2 regions of the Anaerobacillus sp. 1_MG-2023 genome follow, and region 2 is predicted to be linked to the other one. Evidence: a T-box and tRNA genes for the amino acid it is inferred to sense, from the RefSeq annotation. Region 2 holds a T-box; the other holds one or more tRNA genes.
What was found. The T-box of region 2 lies ahead of pheS (phenylalanine--tRNA ligase subunit alpha). A T-box ahead of a tRNA ligase gene usually reads a tRNA of that ligase, here a tRNA-Phe.
Positions count from the first base shown of each region.

Region 1: it encodes a tRNA-Phe, which carries the amino acid that the T-box ahead of pheS (phenylalanine--tRNA ligase subunit alpha) is inferred to sense. The anticodon was not compared.

Region 1 covers NZ_JAUORD010000002.1:103,672-112,113, reverse strand. Annotated here, with positions in the region: gene pstC (phosphate ABC transporter permease subunit PstC) at 1-553, opposite strand, end outside; gene Q4550_RS04320 (PstS family phosphate ABC transporter substrate-binding protein) at 633-1,595, opposite strand; gene Q4550_RS04315 (peptidoglycan D,D-transpeptidase FtsI family protein) at 1,880-3,901, opposite strand; gene Q4550_RS04310 (MFS transporter) at 4,014-5,258, opposite strand; gene Q4550_RS04305 (hypothetical protein) at 5,360-5,650, shown strand; gene Q4550_RS04300 (superoxide dismutase) at 5,699-6,310, opposite strand; tRNA gene Q4550_RS04295 (tRNA-Phe) at 6,581-6,656, opposite strand; tRNA gene Q4550_RS04290 (tRNA-Met) at 6,807-6,883, opposite strand; tRNA gene Q4550_RS04285 (tRNA-Ser) at 6,940-7,032, opposite strand; tRNA gene Q4550_RS04280 (tRNA-Ile) at 7,043-7,119, opposite strand; tRNA gene Q4550_RS04275 (tRNA-His) at 7,132-7,207, opposite strand; tRNA gene Q4550_RS04270 (tRNA-Met) at 7,229-7,305, opposite strand; tRNA gene Q4550_RS04265 (tRNA-Asn) at 7,309-7,383, opposite strand; gene Q4550_RS04260 (DUF456 domain-containing protein) at 7,518-8,000, opposite strand; gene Q4550_RS04255 (Na/Pi cotransporter family protein) at 8,102-8,442, opposite strand, start outside.
Region 2 covers NZ_JAUORD010000004.1:176,190-184,631, forward strand. Annotated here, with positions in the region: gene Q4550_RS09405 (NupC/NupG family nucleoside CNT transporter) at 1-1,150, shown strand, start outside; gene pheT (phenylalanine--tRNA ligase subunit beta) at 1,204-3,612, opposite strand; gene pheS (phenylalanine--tRNA ligase subunit alpha) at 3,640-4,674, opposite strand; T-box leader at 4,740-4,965, opposite strand; gene Q4550_RS09420 (TrmH family RNA methyltransferase) at 5,020-5,769, opposite strand; gene sspI (small acid-soluble spore protein SspI) at 5,911-6,117, shown strand; gene Q4550_RS09430 (M42 family metallopeptidase) at 6,158-7,243, opposite strand; gene Q4550_RS09435 (dUTP diphosphatase) at 7,324-7,812, opposite strand; gene Q4550_RS09440 (sigma-w pathway protein ysdB) at 7,910-8,305, shown strand; gene Q4550_RS09445 (TVP38/TMEM64 family protein) at 8,366-8,442, opposite strand, start outside.

The DNA of each region.
Region 1 (8,442 bases), on a different contig from region 2:
CATCCTCAGAAAGCGATGCAATCATAGGGATAATCATGATTCCAATAACTATACCAGGACTTAACGCATTAAAGATCGGTAAGCTCGGAATAATGTTCTGTAGTACAGGTGTGACAAAGGTTAAAGCAAAAAAACCATACACAATTGTTGGAATACCTGCTAATACTTCTAGAATCGGTTTGATAAATCTTCTTACACGATCACTTGCATATTCACTCAAATAAATGGCTGCTGCAAGACCAAACGGGATAGCAACCAGCATGGCAATTCCAGTAATCATAAGTGTTCCTGAAATAAGTGGCCAAATACCGTAATCAGGATCACTTTCAAAGAATGGATACCAATCTTTGTTTGTAAAAAACTCAACAATAGACACATGGTTAAAAAAGGTGATTGTTTCGACAATCAGTGTAAACACAATTCCGAGCGTTGTTAATACAGAAATAATTGCACATAAAAGCAATAAGCCCGGTACAAGTTTCTCCATAAACTTTGCTCGTGTTTGATTTTTCTCTTTTTTGTCTTTAATCATTTGACGAACTGAGCTTTGCATTTATTACTCCCCCTCACAAAGAGCAAAACAGGATTAAGTGAGGAGTATGAACTCCTCACCAATCTGCTTTAATTTATTCTTATTTACCAGCGATTTCGTTTAGCTTATCCATATCTTCTGTATACTTTTCTTCTGGAAGAGCTACGTAACCTACTGCTTCAGCCATATCTCCAGCGTTCTCAAGTGCATATTTAGTGAAATCATAAACAGCTGGATTGTCAGTTACTGCAGAATGCTTCACATAAGTGAATAGTGGACGGGAAAGTGGTTCATAAGATCCGTCTTGAATTGTCTCTGCATTCGGCTCTATTGCTTCGCCCTCACCGTTAACAATTGGAATAACATTTAATCTATCTTTATTTTCAAGATAGTAAGCATATCCGAAGAATGCCATACCGTTTTTAGAACCAGTTACACCATTCACAAGTACATTATCGTCTTCAGAAAGTGTTGCTTCTTTTACCATTTGCTCATCTTCTAGAACAACTTCATTAAAGTAATCATACGTACCAGAGTCCGTACCCGGGCTAAATAATTCGATTTTTTCTTCAGGCCATTCAGAGTTAACGTCACTCCACATTGTTGCTTTGCCAGTCCAGATCATATTAAGCTCGTCGATTGTAAGTTGATCTATCCAGTCATTTTCAGAGTTAACAACGATAGAAAGACCGTCTTTTGCGATTTCAAATTCAGTGAATTCAATACCAGCTTCTTCAAGCGCCGAAACTTCTTCTTCTTTAATCGGACGAGAAGCGTTACTCATGTCTGTTTCTCCAGCTGCAAACTTTTCGAATCCACCACCAGATCCCGAAACACCTACACTTACTTTTACGTCAGGTTGTGCAGAAGCATATTCTTCAGCGACAGCTTCCATGATTGGAAATACTGTAGAAGATCCGTCCATTAGTACGTCTCCAGAAACTTCACCATCGCTGTTTGTGCTACCAGAGTTTTCTGTATTACCAGAGTTGTTTCCGCAAGCTGATGCGAAAACCATTACTAGCGACATAACTACCATGAGCATAATACCTTTGAACTTCATGTAATTTCCCCCTAAATGGATGTTTGTACTTGTGACCAACCAGGTTGTTTGTGTACTGGTCTCTCAATCACAATTCTTAGAATACAGGCTAGATATTAATGTCATATAAACCGTATGTAAAGAGATTGTAAATGCGTGTCGGAAAACGTTTAAATAAGTCTTTTTGGGGCATACCTTACTTTTGCTATGCATTCAGCCTATCACTTCACCTCAATCTGACAAATATTATTCATTCATTTGTCCTTAAACAAAAAAACCGCTTTTCAGCGGTTTTTCATGAAATGCTATTCTGTTTCTTTTTGGTTAGCCTCAATAGGTTTCTTCGCTTCATCTTTTAAATCAAAATAAGCATCTAGAACGCGTCCACCTATTTTTTTATTAACATATCCTGAAGAAGAGTCATTCACTTCTGGAACTACTACAGAAAAGGCTACTTCGGGATTATCATAGGGCGCATAGCCAACAAGGGTTAAATTATATCCATCTCCGATTTGCGCTGTTCCAGTCTTTCCAGCAGCTTGATAATCATCACTTTGGAAGTAAGGATAATGTGTACCTGCAGTTCCATTTGCCGTATTCATAACCATCCACATCCCTTTTTGGACATGTGTCACTTCTTCTTCACTCATTTTAATTTTGTTTAACACCTCTGGAGTATTTTGAAAAAGAATGGTATTTGAAAGACCATCTTTTTCAGAAGGTTCATGAACCTCTTTTAAAATGTGTGGCTCAATACGATAGCCACCATTTGCGATGGTAGAAGTATACTGAGCCATTTGCATTGGTGTATACGTATCATACTGTCCAATTGCAAAATCGAGGATTTTTCCGAATTCATTCACACCTCCGTTTAATCCTGCACTTTCACCAGGGAGATCAACCCCGGTTTTAACACCTAGACCAAACTGAGAGAATGACTCTTTTAGCTCATCGTAAGCTGACGGGTCATAACTACTGCTTTCGTAAGGAGCATAGTCATAGCCAGCCATCTTCATCGCGATTTTCCACATATATACGTTTGAAGATCTTTGTAGAGCAACTAAGTCTGAAATAGGTCCCATAGCATTAGCCGTATAAGAAGATTTTTTACCTTCGTCCTTAAAGTATAAAACTTCATCCACAAGTGTCGTATTCGGGTTAATAGCATCATACTGATAACCGGTTAACACTGTTGCTCCTTTAACAGTCGATCCCATTGCGTAGGAGTCACCGATCACTCCAAACGTCCGGTCTTTAAACTCTCCGTTGCTATATTCCTTACCAGCAAGAGAAAGGACTTCACCTGTTTTGGGATCCATCATGACTACATAGCCTCGTGTTGCCCCATATTGTCTTGCATCACGAAGCTCTTCATCCAAAATTTTCTCGACTTCCTTTTGAAGATCGATGTCTAGTGAGAGGACCAAATCGTTTCCTCTTTGACCTTCAATTACTTTTGGTTCACCAATTGGCTCTCCCGATTTGTCGGTCACGTAGGTTTGCTTTTCTTTTTGACCTTTTAAGTACTCTTCGTACTCTTTCTCGAGATAGCTAATACCTACTTTGTCATTTCTTTCATAATCTCTCAAACCATAATAATCTAACTCATCTTTAGGGATAGGTCCGACCCTTCCGAAAATCGTTTGCAGAGTATTTCCATAAGGATATTCTCGAGTGGCGTCTGCTTGAATTTCTATTCCAGGTAGCGAACCAAGGTTTTCACTTACTTTAGCAATTTCATCTTCAGTTAAACCTACCTTAATTGTTTGAGAGGATAAGGCATAACCAGTATCCATCGCCCTTTTGATAGCAGCTACCTCAAGTTCTTTTGGATCGTTCTTAATCTCTGCTAAATCCTCATCATTAATCCGTTCAATTTGGAGTTGGTAAGCTTCACTCGACTCAAGTGCTTCCCACTCTTTTTCCGTTAGCTTCGCCTTCGCTTTTTCCGGATTCGTCACAATCCAATAATCTTTAAGATCTCGGTCAATGACATCATCTGTATCTTTTTCAATATACCCTGCTAATTTCTGAGCTAATTCAAGTCTCTCAGCTTGCTTAGTATTCTGCGTTCGGATATATGTAAGTGCAAATTCCGGGTTATTATCAACCAGAACTCGCCCATAACGATCATACATTTTTCCACGAGGTGCTGTTGATTCTGCTGTAACATTCTCAGTTTGCTCAGAAACACGTTCGTATTCTTCACCGTTTACAATCTGTATAACGCCCAGTCGAAGTATTAATGTAGAAAACAGAAGGAATACAGATAAAAATAATATACTGAGCCTTAAAGGCACATGATTTTTCTTTTTTTTCGTTTTCACGATTGACTCCCTTCCTTTAAACAAATATAGACACCTGTTCCAGACAGGTGTCTCTGCTCTCTCTTCTACTTACTATACTTAGTGATATAAAAAAAGTAAAGAGTCTAATGAGCTATTGTACGGTGTCAGGAGAAGGGTTTGAGGGATGGGGAGCTTGAAGTTTTCTTACAAACAGGTAAATAAACGAATGGCCAGCACCAACAATTAATAACAAAATCGGAATGCTCGTTACATCATCGAATAACGCTACTGTTAATAAGAATAAAAGAACGGAAACAATTCGTCCTAAGTTTAAGTACACCTCTCGAACGACAATGTACTCAATCCGCATTTCTGCTGCATTCCAAGCCTTACCGATCACATCGTAAGTGAGCGAAATGTAGGGGACAAGTAAAAGTGGATAAGCAAGAGAAATACAAACACCATACATTAACAACCGGGCAAACGTTAGGTCGGATACAAGCAAGAAAACCGAAGCGTAAAGAATAAGCCCGCCATATAAAATAGCCTTCTTACGATATCGCGGTTTAATCAATCTCGTCGCCAAATAATAAGCTAAAAATGACACACCTGAATTAACAAGTCCAAATGTACCAATTGCAAGCTCACTTTCCGTCGTAATAAAAACAAGGACAACGATAATGAAAATAAAAGTACCTTCTCTTATACCTTGAAAAAAATGCGCGTGCAAAATGTTAAGCCAATCTGCATTCGCTTTTCTTTCTTGAAGAACACGTTTAAATGAAAAGGTCCCTTTGGCAGACCGACGTTCGAGAAAGAAACTTAAGATTACAGCTGCGAAAAATAAAGCAAGTGAGACGGCAAATATTACTTTGTATCCCGTGAATGCTTCTAGACTTGAAATAATAACACCAGCAAATATTGGCCCAATCATCCCAGCGAAAGATGTAAGTAAACCAAGGAATCCATTAAAAAAATCCCTTGTGTCCGGTTCTGTAATTTCGAATGTTAGCACATTAAATGCAAGCCAATAAAAGCCAAACCCTATTCCAAGTAAAGCGCCCAGTAAGATAAGCAAATGACTAGCGTTCTGACCAAGAAAAAGCACTGTTATATAGAAAAGAGCGAGAAAAATCACTCCAATCCGCAGTACAATAACTCTATCCATTTTCTTAGCCCATCTACCAGCGAGAATAAAGGTAAGCGGCTGACTTATAACCGCAGCAAGGTTGTATATACCTATATCCGCAAACTCACCAGACTGCTTCCACAAGTAAACATTTACGAACGTATTTGAGAGCGCAATACTCAGCGCGTATAAACCACCGATTGTAAGTAATAACAACAAATCTTTTGTTACCTCTATCTCACCAATCATATGTTTTATAACTTTCATAACAAACTCCCCTTTTTTCATCCACCCTTATTTTGACTTAAATTCTGTTCGTTATGCGGATGAAACAAAAAGGATAAACTGTTTTTGAAAGGGGACTAGGTATGTATTACTTTCTATATCGGACAGACTACATTACTAAAGACAGTCGAATCCAACTACTTCAAAGAGTTCAACATCATATAAAAGTTGATGAATACTCGTTCTTTATTAATAGGATGAGGCACTATCTTCAAATCCAATATCGAAATGACCTCATCTCATTGACAATCACAGATCATCAAGTTCTGATTTGTACACCTCATGATTTTGAAACCGGCTGTGATTTTACAGATTTTTTAATAAATTTCACACTACACCATTTAGGAACAATTTATACCTTAATCGAACCATAATAGAAAAACCCCCAACATAAATGTTGGGGGTTTTGAAAGCTTGGTAAATTATTTAGCTGCTTCGTAACGCTTTGCAACTTCATCCCAGTTAACTACATTCCAGAATGCAGCGATATAATCAGGACGTTTGTTTTGATACTTAAGATAATAAGCATGCTCCCAAACATCTAGCCCAAGAATTGGTGTAACACCTTCCATTACTGGAGTATCTTGGTTTGGAGTGCTTGTTACTTCAAGTTCTCCACCTTTTACTACTAGCCAAGCCCAGCCTGATCCAAAACGACCAGCTGCAGCATTAGCAAATTCTTCTTTAAAGCTTTCAAAGCTACCAAATTTCTTTTTAAGTGCTTCGCTTAGATCACCTGATGGTTCGCCGCCACCGTTAGGGCTTAGCAATTGCCAGAAAAGTGAGTGGTTAGCGTGTCCGCCACCATTGTTTCGAACAGCAGTTCGAATGCCTTCAGGAAGTGCGTCAAGGTTGCCAAGAAGATCTTCAAGGCTCTTAGATGCATGCTCCTCATGACCTTCTAGTGCACCATTTAACTTTGTTACATATGCGTTATGGTGCTTGTCGTGGTGGATCTTCATTGTTTCTTCATCGATGTGTGGTTCTAGTGCATTGTAGTCGTAAGGTAGTTCTGGTAGTTCAAATTTAGCCATTGTGAATCTCCTCCTTAAATATAGTATGTAACTTGCTGTTAGGGTAGCGTTAGCCACCACTTGAACATGATGTCGTCACATGTTTACACTAGCAGAATTGTCATGCGTTTTCAAATAATAAACCTTTGAATTTCCGCAACACAGATAAAGTTTCCCCTCAGTATATAGAATTAAACATCTTAACGAATAAAATCGAGAATTAACACCGTAATAACATGCATAAAACATAAAAAAACTCGTCATTAATTGACGAGTGGGATCTTTATTGAGTGGTGGCTCCGGACGGAATCGAACCGCCGACACGAGGATTTTCAGTCCTCTGCTCTACCGACTGAGCTACAGAGCCAAATCATGTTATCAGTATTAATTTTAATTAGTATGTAGTTTGCATTTACATCAAAAGTAATTTGGCCTTGCTATGAGCTTAGGTTGCCCCTGGAGCACTCCAATTAAATTCTAACAAAGAAGTATGTTCGACGTAGTAAGAATTTTATTTTGGTTGCGGGGGCAGGATTTGAACCTGCGACCTTTGGGTTATGAGCCCAACGAGCTACCGAACTGCTCCACCCCGCGATAATGTAAAAGAAATTAATTTGCATCCATTTTTTAGAAAGCTAACTTTTAAAAAATGGAGGAGGAAGAGGGATTCGAACCCCCGCGGGCGACTAAGCCCCTGTCGGTTTTCAAGACCGATCCCTTCAGCCAGACTTGGGTATTCCTCCGATATGCATTTGGTGGACCCTGCAGGACTCGAACCTGCGACCGGACGGTTATGAGCCGTCAGCTCTAACCAGCTGAGCTAAGGGTCCTTATGTAATAAGTGGGGCGGCTGATGGGAATTGAACCCACGAATGCCGGAATCACAATCCGGTGCGTTAACCACTTCGCCACAACCGCCATGTTTTATCGTTAAAATTATGGTAGCGGCGGAGGGGATCGAACCCCCGACCTCACGGGTATGAACCGTACGCTCTAGCCAGCTGAGCTACACCGCCATATGGCTCCACAGGTAGGATTCGAACCTACGACCGATCGGTTAACAGCCGATAGCTCTACCACTGAGCTACTGTGGAATATTTCTTAACGACAAGAACTAATATATCATATAGATTAAGAAAGCGTCAATAAGTTTTTCAAATTTAATTGAATTAATCTTAATTTCAATTATGAAAATACTATATCACGCTTTCATTTTGTCATCAAGAACTTATAGGACATACACTAGGAACACAACAACCATGACCATTTGGAGTAAACCTTTCATAACAGCTCCACCAAGAAAACCAAGCAATGAACCTACACCTACTTGAACAGATTCTTTAAAAGCTTTTCGATGAATAACTAATTCAGCTAAGATAGCACCGATAAATGGTCCAAGGATGATTCCTGCAAATGGAATAACAAACGGGCCAACAAGTAAACCAATTGTACTCCCCCATATCGCCGCCTTTGACCCTCCATACTTCTTCACGCCAAATAAGTTACTAGCATAGTCCGCAACAAATAATAACATCGTCAGCAGAACTTCAACAATCCAAAAGGAAATAGTCATTGAACCAAACTCAAAAAACACCCCATACAGGATAAACCCAACATAAATAAATAGTACGGCTGGAATAATCGGATAAATCAATCCCACAAATGCAATGATGAATGACGCAATGATCAGGCACCATAATAGAATATCCACGCTTTTAACCTCCCTTCAACTTGACTCTATTTTAGCGGAGATGTCACTTTCCTTCTATATAATGATAAAAAGAAGCAGAGGCATCCCTCTGCTTCCCAAATTTATTCTTCTCCAATGACGGCTTCTGCAATATTCACCGCATGGTCACCAATACGCTCAAGGTTACTGATGATATCAACAAAAACAATTCCAGCACTTCCAGTACATTCACCCTCATTTAGACGAAGGATATGCTGTTTACGAAGCGTTCTTTCCATTTTGTCGATCTTATCTTCCAATTGCACAACATCCTGGGCCTTTGCTACGTCCCATTTATCGAGTGAATCAAAGGCTTCTTGTAGTGCAGAAAGGGTTAAATTAAACATTTCATCAAGATCTTTCATTGCAACGTCAGTCATTTTAACTTTATTACTAATCTGATAATCAACCAATTCAACAATAT
Region 2 (8,442 bases):
TGCTATCGCCTGGTTAATGAGTAACAAGAAAAAATCAGTCAAATGGAGAACGATCGGGGTTGGCGTTTTAGTTGAAGGGCTTTTTGTTTTATTTGTTCTAAAAGTAAATGCAGGAAAGGTTATGCTCGAAAAAGCTTCTGCAGCTGTACAAAACGTTATTAACTATAGTAACGAAGGTATTCAATTCGTATTTGGTGGCCTCTACGAAGAAACAGGTCTAACATTTGTATTTGCTATAAATGTTTTAGCTGTCATCATCTTCATTTCTGCTCTTGTCTCAGCACTTTATTACATGCGCATTATCCCACTTATCGTTCAAGTGATTGGCATTACGATTGGTAAGCTAATGGGAACGACGAAAGTTGAAACATTTAACGCTGTTGGAAACTCCTTTTTAGGCCTAGCCGAAGCGCCTTTACTTGTAAAACCATATTTGAAATTGCTCACCAGATCTGAGATATTTGCCATCATGGTAGGAGGTACTGCTTCTGCTAGTGGAGCCATCCTCGTCGGTTATTCACTTATGGGTATTGAACTTAAATATTTATTGATCTCTGTCTTTAGCGTTCCTTTCGTTTCACTTGTTATTGCAAAAGTGATGGAACCAGAAACTGAAGTTTCACAAACTAATGATAAAGTAAAAATGAAAAAAACGGATCACGCCAATATTTTTGAGGCAATCGCCGACGGAACAGTCAGCGGTGTGATGCTTGCGTTAAATATTGGAGGTCTTTTGATAGCATTCATCAGTATTCTAGCAGTTGTAAACGGCATGTTAGGTTTCGTTGGAACTGACCTGAGCTCAATTCTAGGGTATATCTTCTATCCATTTGCCCTATTAGTAGGTATTCCAACGGATGAAGCTTTTCGAGCAGCATCCATCATTGGTACGAAAATGTCAATTAATGAATTTGTGGCTTTCCAAAACTTAACCTCCATTCAAGCACAGCTATCTGACAAAACCGTTGCCATTCTTTCTGTCGCACTATGTAACTTTGCTAACTTCTCATCCATCGGGCAGCTTATTATTGGACTAGGGTCACTCGAGCCCACTAAACGTTCTCAAGTTTCTAAATTAGGGTTAAAGGCCATTATCGGTGGTACACTAGCGTCCTTTATTACGGCTATATTTGTAGGAATGTTTATGTAAAAAATAGTATAAATAAAAATCCTCCCTATACACGTAGGGAGGATTTTCTATAGCTATCGACGAAGGGCAGCTCCAAATTGTTCTTCTACTGCTGTAAGAACCCGGTCATGTGCCTTCTTCACTTCTTCTTCTGTTAAAGTTTGTTCTGGATTGTAATATCTAAGAGAAAAGGCTAGTGATTTTTGACCTTCATCAAGATGTTCACCCTGGTAAACATCAAATAGTTGAATGTCCACAAGCTTAGATCCACCAGCTTCTTTGATGACTTTCTTTACTTCTCCAGCTTCAAGCGACTCACTGACAACAAGAGCAACATCTCTAGTAACAGACGGGAAGCGTGGAAGCTTTTTGTATTGAAGGTGAGCAACATCTGCATTCAGTAACTTCTCTAGATTGATTTCAAAAACGTATGTTTCACTCAAATCAAGATCTTTCTCAACTTCTGGATGAAGTTGACCGATATATCCGATGAGCTCATCATCAAGATAAACCGATGCTGTACGACCTGGATGAAGCTTTGGCTCTTCTGCACGAGCGAACGAAAGACGATCCTCTAAACCAAATTCAACCGCTATTTCTTCGAGGATTCCTTTTACGACAAAGAAATCAGCGACTTTCTTTTCTTTTTGCCATAGGTGCTCTTGCCATAATCCTGACACTACGCCAGCAAGGTGTTCCTGTTCCACTGGAAGTTCATCACCTGGTAAGAACACAGAAGCCGTTTCATAGAAAGCAATATTTTCTAGCTGACGGTTGCGGTTATACTGCGCTACCTCTAGAAGATGCGGAATCAGGCTCGTTCTAAGTTCACTTCTTTCTTCACTCATTGGCATCGCAAGACGAACAGCTTCGGCTGATTCATCAGAGAAGAAAAGACGTTTAGAAGGCGACGTAAGAGAATACGTTACTGTTTGGAAAAGACCTGCGCCTTCAAGCGTACGGCGAACATGGCGACGCTTCACTTGATATTCTGACAGCTGTCCTGGTGTACTTTCTGTAACAGGCAGCGTTGCAGGAACATTATCATATCCGTAGAGACGTCCTACTTCTTCAATTAAGTCTTCAGAAATCGTTATATCCGGGCGGCGTGGCGGTACCTGAACTGTAAATGTGCCACCAAAGTTTTGATAAGAGAATTGCAGACGCTCAAAAATAGCAGCAACTTCTGTTTCAGAAATTTCTGTTCCAAGAACTTGATTAATTCGATTCACTTCAACACTAACGTCAAGAGCTTCGATGGTTCGAGCTCCCTGTTCAGCAATACCTTTTAACACTGTTCCACCGGCAATTTCTTGAATGAGCTGAGCAGCACGTTCGCTTGCACCAACAACGCGGTTTCGATCAATTCCTTTTTCAAAACGCGCACTTGAATCACTACGTAAGCCTAGATCTTTTGATGCTTTCCGAACAAGCTTGCTGTTAAAGTAAGCTGCTTCAAGCAAAATCGTTGTTGTGTCTTCTTGTACTTCAGAATCAGCGCCACCCATAACACCAGCCACGGCAACGGGTTTTGAACCATTCGTGATTACAAGATGCTCACTCGAAAGCGTGCGTTCAGCATCATCAAGAGTGACAATTTTTTCTCCTTCAGTTGCGCGACGTATCACGACTTCCTTCGACCCAAACCGATTATAATCAAAAGCATGAAGTGGCTGTCCGTATTCCAAAAGAACATAGTTCGTAATATCGACTACGTTGTTAATTGGACGAATACCAGCAGAAACGAGGCGATTTACAAGCCACTGCGGTGATGATTTGATCGTTAAGTCTTTAATAATGGAAGCTCCATAATAAGGATTATCTTCTTCATTCTCTACACGAACTGACACATACTCTTCAACGTCTTCATCCGAACGAACAAGCTCTGGAGATGGAAGTTCAATTGAGCGATTCAATACTGCCCCGACTTCATAAGCGACGCCGATCATGTTCATCGCATCAGCTCTGTTTGGAGTAAGACCTAGCTCAAGAACTTCATCATTTAGATTCAAGTATTCAAGCGCATCTTCTCCAGGTGTCACGTCTTCACTAAATACAAAGATTCCGTCTGCATACTCTTTCGATACAAGTTTACTTTCAATTCCAAGCTCCTGAAGCGAGCAGATCATACCATGAGAAGCTTCACCGCGAAGTTTTGCTTTCTTAATCTTAAAATTGCCTGGAAGTACAGCCCCAACTTTTGCTACAGCTACGTACTGGCCTTGAGCAATATTTGGTGCTCCACAAATAATTTGGACCGGCTCTTCTTCACCAACATTCACCTTACAAATATTTAACTTATCAGCATCAGGGTGTTGCTGACATTCAAGAACGTGACCAATAACCACACCGGTAATTCCTTTATTAAGCTTTTCGACTGTTTCTACCTCAATACCACCCTTAGTAATCAGGTCTGCCAGTTCATCAGCTGAGTAACTATCTAAATCTACATACTGCTGTAGCCAATTCATTGATACGAGCATGTTTTCTCCTCCTAACTTTCAATCATATTATAGTGAATTAAACTGTTTAATAAATCTGCTGTCATTCGTGTAGAAATGACGTATGTCATCAATACCATATTTCAGCATAGCGATCCGTTCTGGTCCCATACCAAAAGCAAACCCAGTGACTTTCTCAGGATCGAAGCCGGACATGCGAAGTACATTCGGATGTACCATACCTCCTCCAAGAATTTCTATCCATCCTGTTCCTTTACATACAGAGCAGCCATTCCCGCCGCAATTAAAGCAAGAAATATCCATCTCTACAGAAGGCTCAGTAAATGGGAAGAAGCTAGGGCGAAGACGGATTTCACGTTCTTCTCCAAACATTTTCTTCGCAAATGATTGGAGCACACCTTTTAGATCACTCATGCGAACATTCTCACCAACCATTAGTCCTTCAATTTGCATAAACTGATGGGAGTGTGTTGCATCATCTGTATCACGACGATAAACTTTACCGGGCACGATGATTTTAACAGGACCTTCTCCATTTAACTTCTCCATCGTTCTAGCTTGCATTGGAGAGGTATGCGTTCTTAATAGCGTTTCTTCAGTTATATAGAATGAATCCTGCATATCTCTAGCCGGATGATCCTTTGGAAGGTTTAACGCTTCGAAATTATAATAATCGGTTTCAACTTCTGGTCCTTCCGCAATCGAGAATCCCATACCAAGAAATAGGTCTTCAATTTCTTCGATTACCCTCGTAAGTGGGTGATGATTTCCTCTCTTAATTGGACGACCCGGCAGAGAAATATCGATCGTTTCTTTCTTCAATCGTTCTTCTACGGCTGCTTTTTCTAAACGAGTCACTTTCTCCTCTAATTGATCCGAAATCGCTGAGCGAATTTCATTAACGAGCTGCCCCATTTTCGGACGTTCTTCTTTCGATAATTTTCCCATACCTTTAGAAATTTCTGTAATTGGCCCTTTTTTTCCAAGGTATTTCACTTTGATATCCTGCACTTCTTTCATTGAAGAAGCTTGCTGGATTTCTGATAGTGCTTCTTCTTTTAACGTTTGTAAACGCTCTTGCATCTTTTCAACCTCCACTTCATTTTCGTGTTTGCTTCTTTTTGCAATAAAAAAATCCTCGCTCCCCAGAAAGGGGCGAAGATTTGATTTCGCGGTACCACCCTAATTCACCGATAGAGTACACCTATCAGCCTTAAGCAAAGAATAACGGCTTGTAAACCGATCCGCTTTCGAACGAACAAAGCGGCAACTCCAGAGCGAATTCGGCAGCGTCCCAATAGAAATGCTTTCAGTCTCGGCATTTCCTCCCTGCAAAGGCAGCGGCAGCTTACTACTCTCCATCATTGTTTTTAACATATATAAGTTGCTTTTAATTATAGAAAAAAATCGCTATATCCGCAAGCCTTATTATGAAGGTAACAATCCATACATCAGAATTCCTGCTGCAACGGCGACATTTAACGACTCTGCTTTACCATATATCGGAATATATACGTTCACGTCTGCTAAACATTGAAGCTCGTCTGATACACCGTTTGCTTCGTTTCCAAGAATGACAGCAAACTGAGAAGATGAATCAAGCTCGTGATATGGCGTTCCTCCACTCACTTCTGTTGCGTATATCAGCATGCCAGCTTCTTTTAATTTCTGAACTTCTTTCACCAAATCCCCTTTTATTACAGGAAGATGAAATATAGATCCCTGGGTGGATCGAAGCACCTTACTGTTATAAGCATCAACGGTTCCATGTCCAAGTAGAAGGCCGTCGTATCCAGCGCTATCTGCAGTTCGAATAATCGTTCCCAAATTACCGGGATCCTGAATGGCGTCCAGTAATAATAGTTTGCCATGACGAGGTAGTTCAGGCTCAACCATTTTACAAACAGCCATAATCCCCTGTGGTGTTTCTGTATCCGTTAGTTCTTGCATCACTTTCTCCGTAACAGTATAGACCACAGGTAGCTCTTTAAACGGATAAGCAGATAAGTCAGTGTCTTCTATCACAATCAATTCTGTGATTAAAGCCTCAGCCTTCGCAGCTTCTTCTACAATATGTGGACCTTCAATGATATAAGAAAAAGCTTTCTCTCTACCCTTTCGCGTCTGAAGTTTTTTCCAATCTTTCACTTTTTGATTTTTAGCGGATTCTATAATCATTATGCTCTCCTTCAGTTTTCAATGTTTCCATTATAAAGGGTTGAAAGGGAAGATTCCAATAAAACTCATGAAATTTCTTCAATTCGCTCATACTAATGAGGCTTGAACCAACAAGCGAATGAGAAAGGCGAGGTGGAAAGTATGGACCTTAATTTACGCAAAGCAATTCTCGCTAATATTAATGGCAACAATGAGGAGCAACTCGAAGCGACAATCCTCGACGCCATGCAAAGCGGAGAAGAGAAAATGCTCCCTGGGCTTGGTGTTCTTTTCGAAATTCTTTGGAAAGAAGCACCAGAAAATGAGCGAGAGCAAATGCTCTCTTATATGGCACAGGGTGTAAATTAACAAGCGAAATCCGGTGGCAAGAGCCACCGGATTTTGTGTTCTAGTTAAAGATAATTTCTTTCACAGTATCAGCATCAAGCTTTTTAATCACTTCAACAATCAAATTAACTGCATTCTCAAAATCATCACGATGAAGAATCGCTGCGTGAGTATGAATATAGCGTGTGGCAATTGTGATGGAAAGTGCAGGTACTCCATTTGCTGTTAAATGAATTTTACCCGAATCTGTTCCACCGCCTGCAATAGAGTCAAACTGATAAGGAATATTGTTCTCATCAGCTGTATCTGTTACAAAGTCACGAAGACCTTTGTGACCGACCATTGAAGCATCATACATAATAATTTGAGGACCTTTCCCCATTTTGGATTGAGCGTCCTTTTCACTTACTCCAGGAGTATCACCAGCGATACCAACGTCAACCGCAAAGCCTATATCAGGCTTAATCATATTTGTAGCCGTAGTCGCTCCGCGAAGACCTACTTCCTCTTGTACCGTCCCAACGCCATAGACAGTATTAGGATGCTCTTCTCCTTTTAGCTTACGAAGTACTTCGATCGCAATAGCACAGCCAATACGGTTATCCCATGCTTTCGCCATAAGCATTTTTTCGTTATTCATAACAGTAAATTCACAAACTGGAACAACAGAATCTCCCGGCTTAACGCCCCATTCCATAGCCTCTTCTCGGCTTGAAGCACCAATATCAATGAACATATCTTTCTTATCGACCGATTTCTTACGCTGTTCAGGAGGAAGAATATGTGGTGGTTTAGAACCGATGACGCCCATAATGTTACCATTACGAGTCATGACGTTAACACGCTGTGCAAGCATAACCTGCTCCCACCAGCCGCCAACTGTTTGGAAATAAAGAAAGCCTTTATCATCAATACGCGTTACCATAAAGCCAATCTCATCGAGATGACCTGCAACCATAATCTTTGGGCCTTCTGCTTTACCTTTTTTAACCGCAATTAAGCTGCCAAGATTATCATACATAATTTCATCTGAAAGAGATTCAATGTGCTTCTTCATCACTTCGCGAGGTTCACGTTCGTTACCTGGTACACCATTCGCATCAGTGAGTTCTTTCAGCATCTGCAACGTTTCGTCTAGCTTAGCCATATGTATTGCCTCCTTGATATGTATTCTCTGTTCATTATAACGGTTTCCGAAATATTTCACAATTCAGAGGACTCTTGAATCTAATATCCCTGATCCTGTCGATTATGATTCACTTTATTTTTTTTCAAATATGCTTCATTCATTTCTTCAAACCGTAGCCCGATAAGTTGTCCAAGTAAAAGATAACTTTCCATTAAATCGTTAAATGCTTCCTCATTTTTTTCACTCGCCACTTGATCAATCGCTTTGTAGACACGATGGAAAGCTTGTACTTCAGAGCCAGCGGGATCGTCTTTTGACAATGCTTCATACGTTGTAATACCCAATTCAATCCCTAATGAGAGAATAAAATGAATACCATCCACATACTCCTCTAGAATCGTTTCTTTAGGGGAAGGAGCTTTTTTACTCCAATATTTAAAACAACGTGTTTCATTCGCTAGTTCTCCAATCTCGACTTTAAGAGCAAGTAGTTTATTCTCGAATAAATCTTCATGCCTCAGATTGTGTTCCTTTACAATCCGAGTATCAAGTTGTCTTTGTAATGTAAATAATTGTTCGAATTTCAATGAACTCTTCCTTTCTTAAATCTTTTCTTTTTTTGAAACCTTTCTTTATCATATACGTATAGAGAATAGAAGCATAGTGAAAATGAGGTGCTGACTAATGATTATTATTCTTTTTCGTCTTGTCATTCTCGTAGCCATGGTGTTGATTGCTTATTCTGTCATCCGCTTTTTTATGGATCCAAAACGAAAGTTGGAAAAAGCTCACGATCATAAAGAGTACTATTTCTTCGATGACTCGTCCAATGTAAGAAAAAATTTTCTCGTCACCTACAAAGGTGCCTTATTCGAAGGTGAAAAGTATCTTGGCACTACTGAAAAATCGTTCGATATTATTACCCTTTCAGTAGGGGTGAAAAATGCATCAGAACTATATTTGCTTGAGAAAGAAGATTTCTATTTTCTTGAAAAGGAAATGGACATCCGCTATCCTAGTGCAAAAATTGAATGGAAGAGCCCAGTCAAAGAATTTTTACGCCATCGCGAAAATACTTAACAAACAACCCCCCTCCGATCTGGAGGGGGGTTGTTTGTTACGATCAAATATAAAAGTTTTTTATCTCACAGGCTGAAAGAAATCCTCCCACTTCATAATCCACTCTCTTCTTCTTAGTAAATAGAAAAGGATGACAA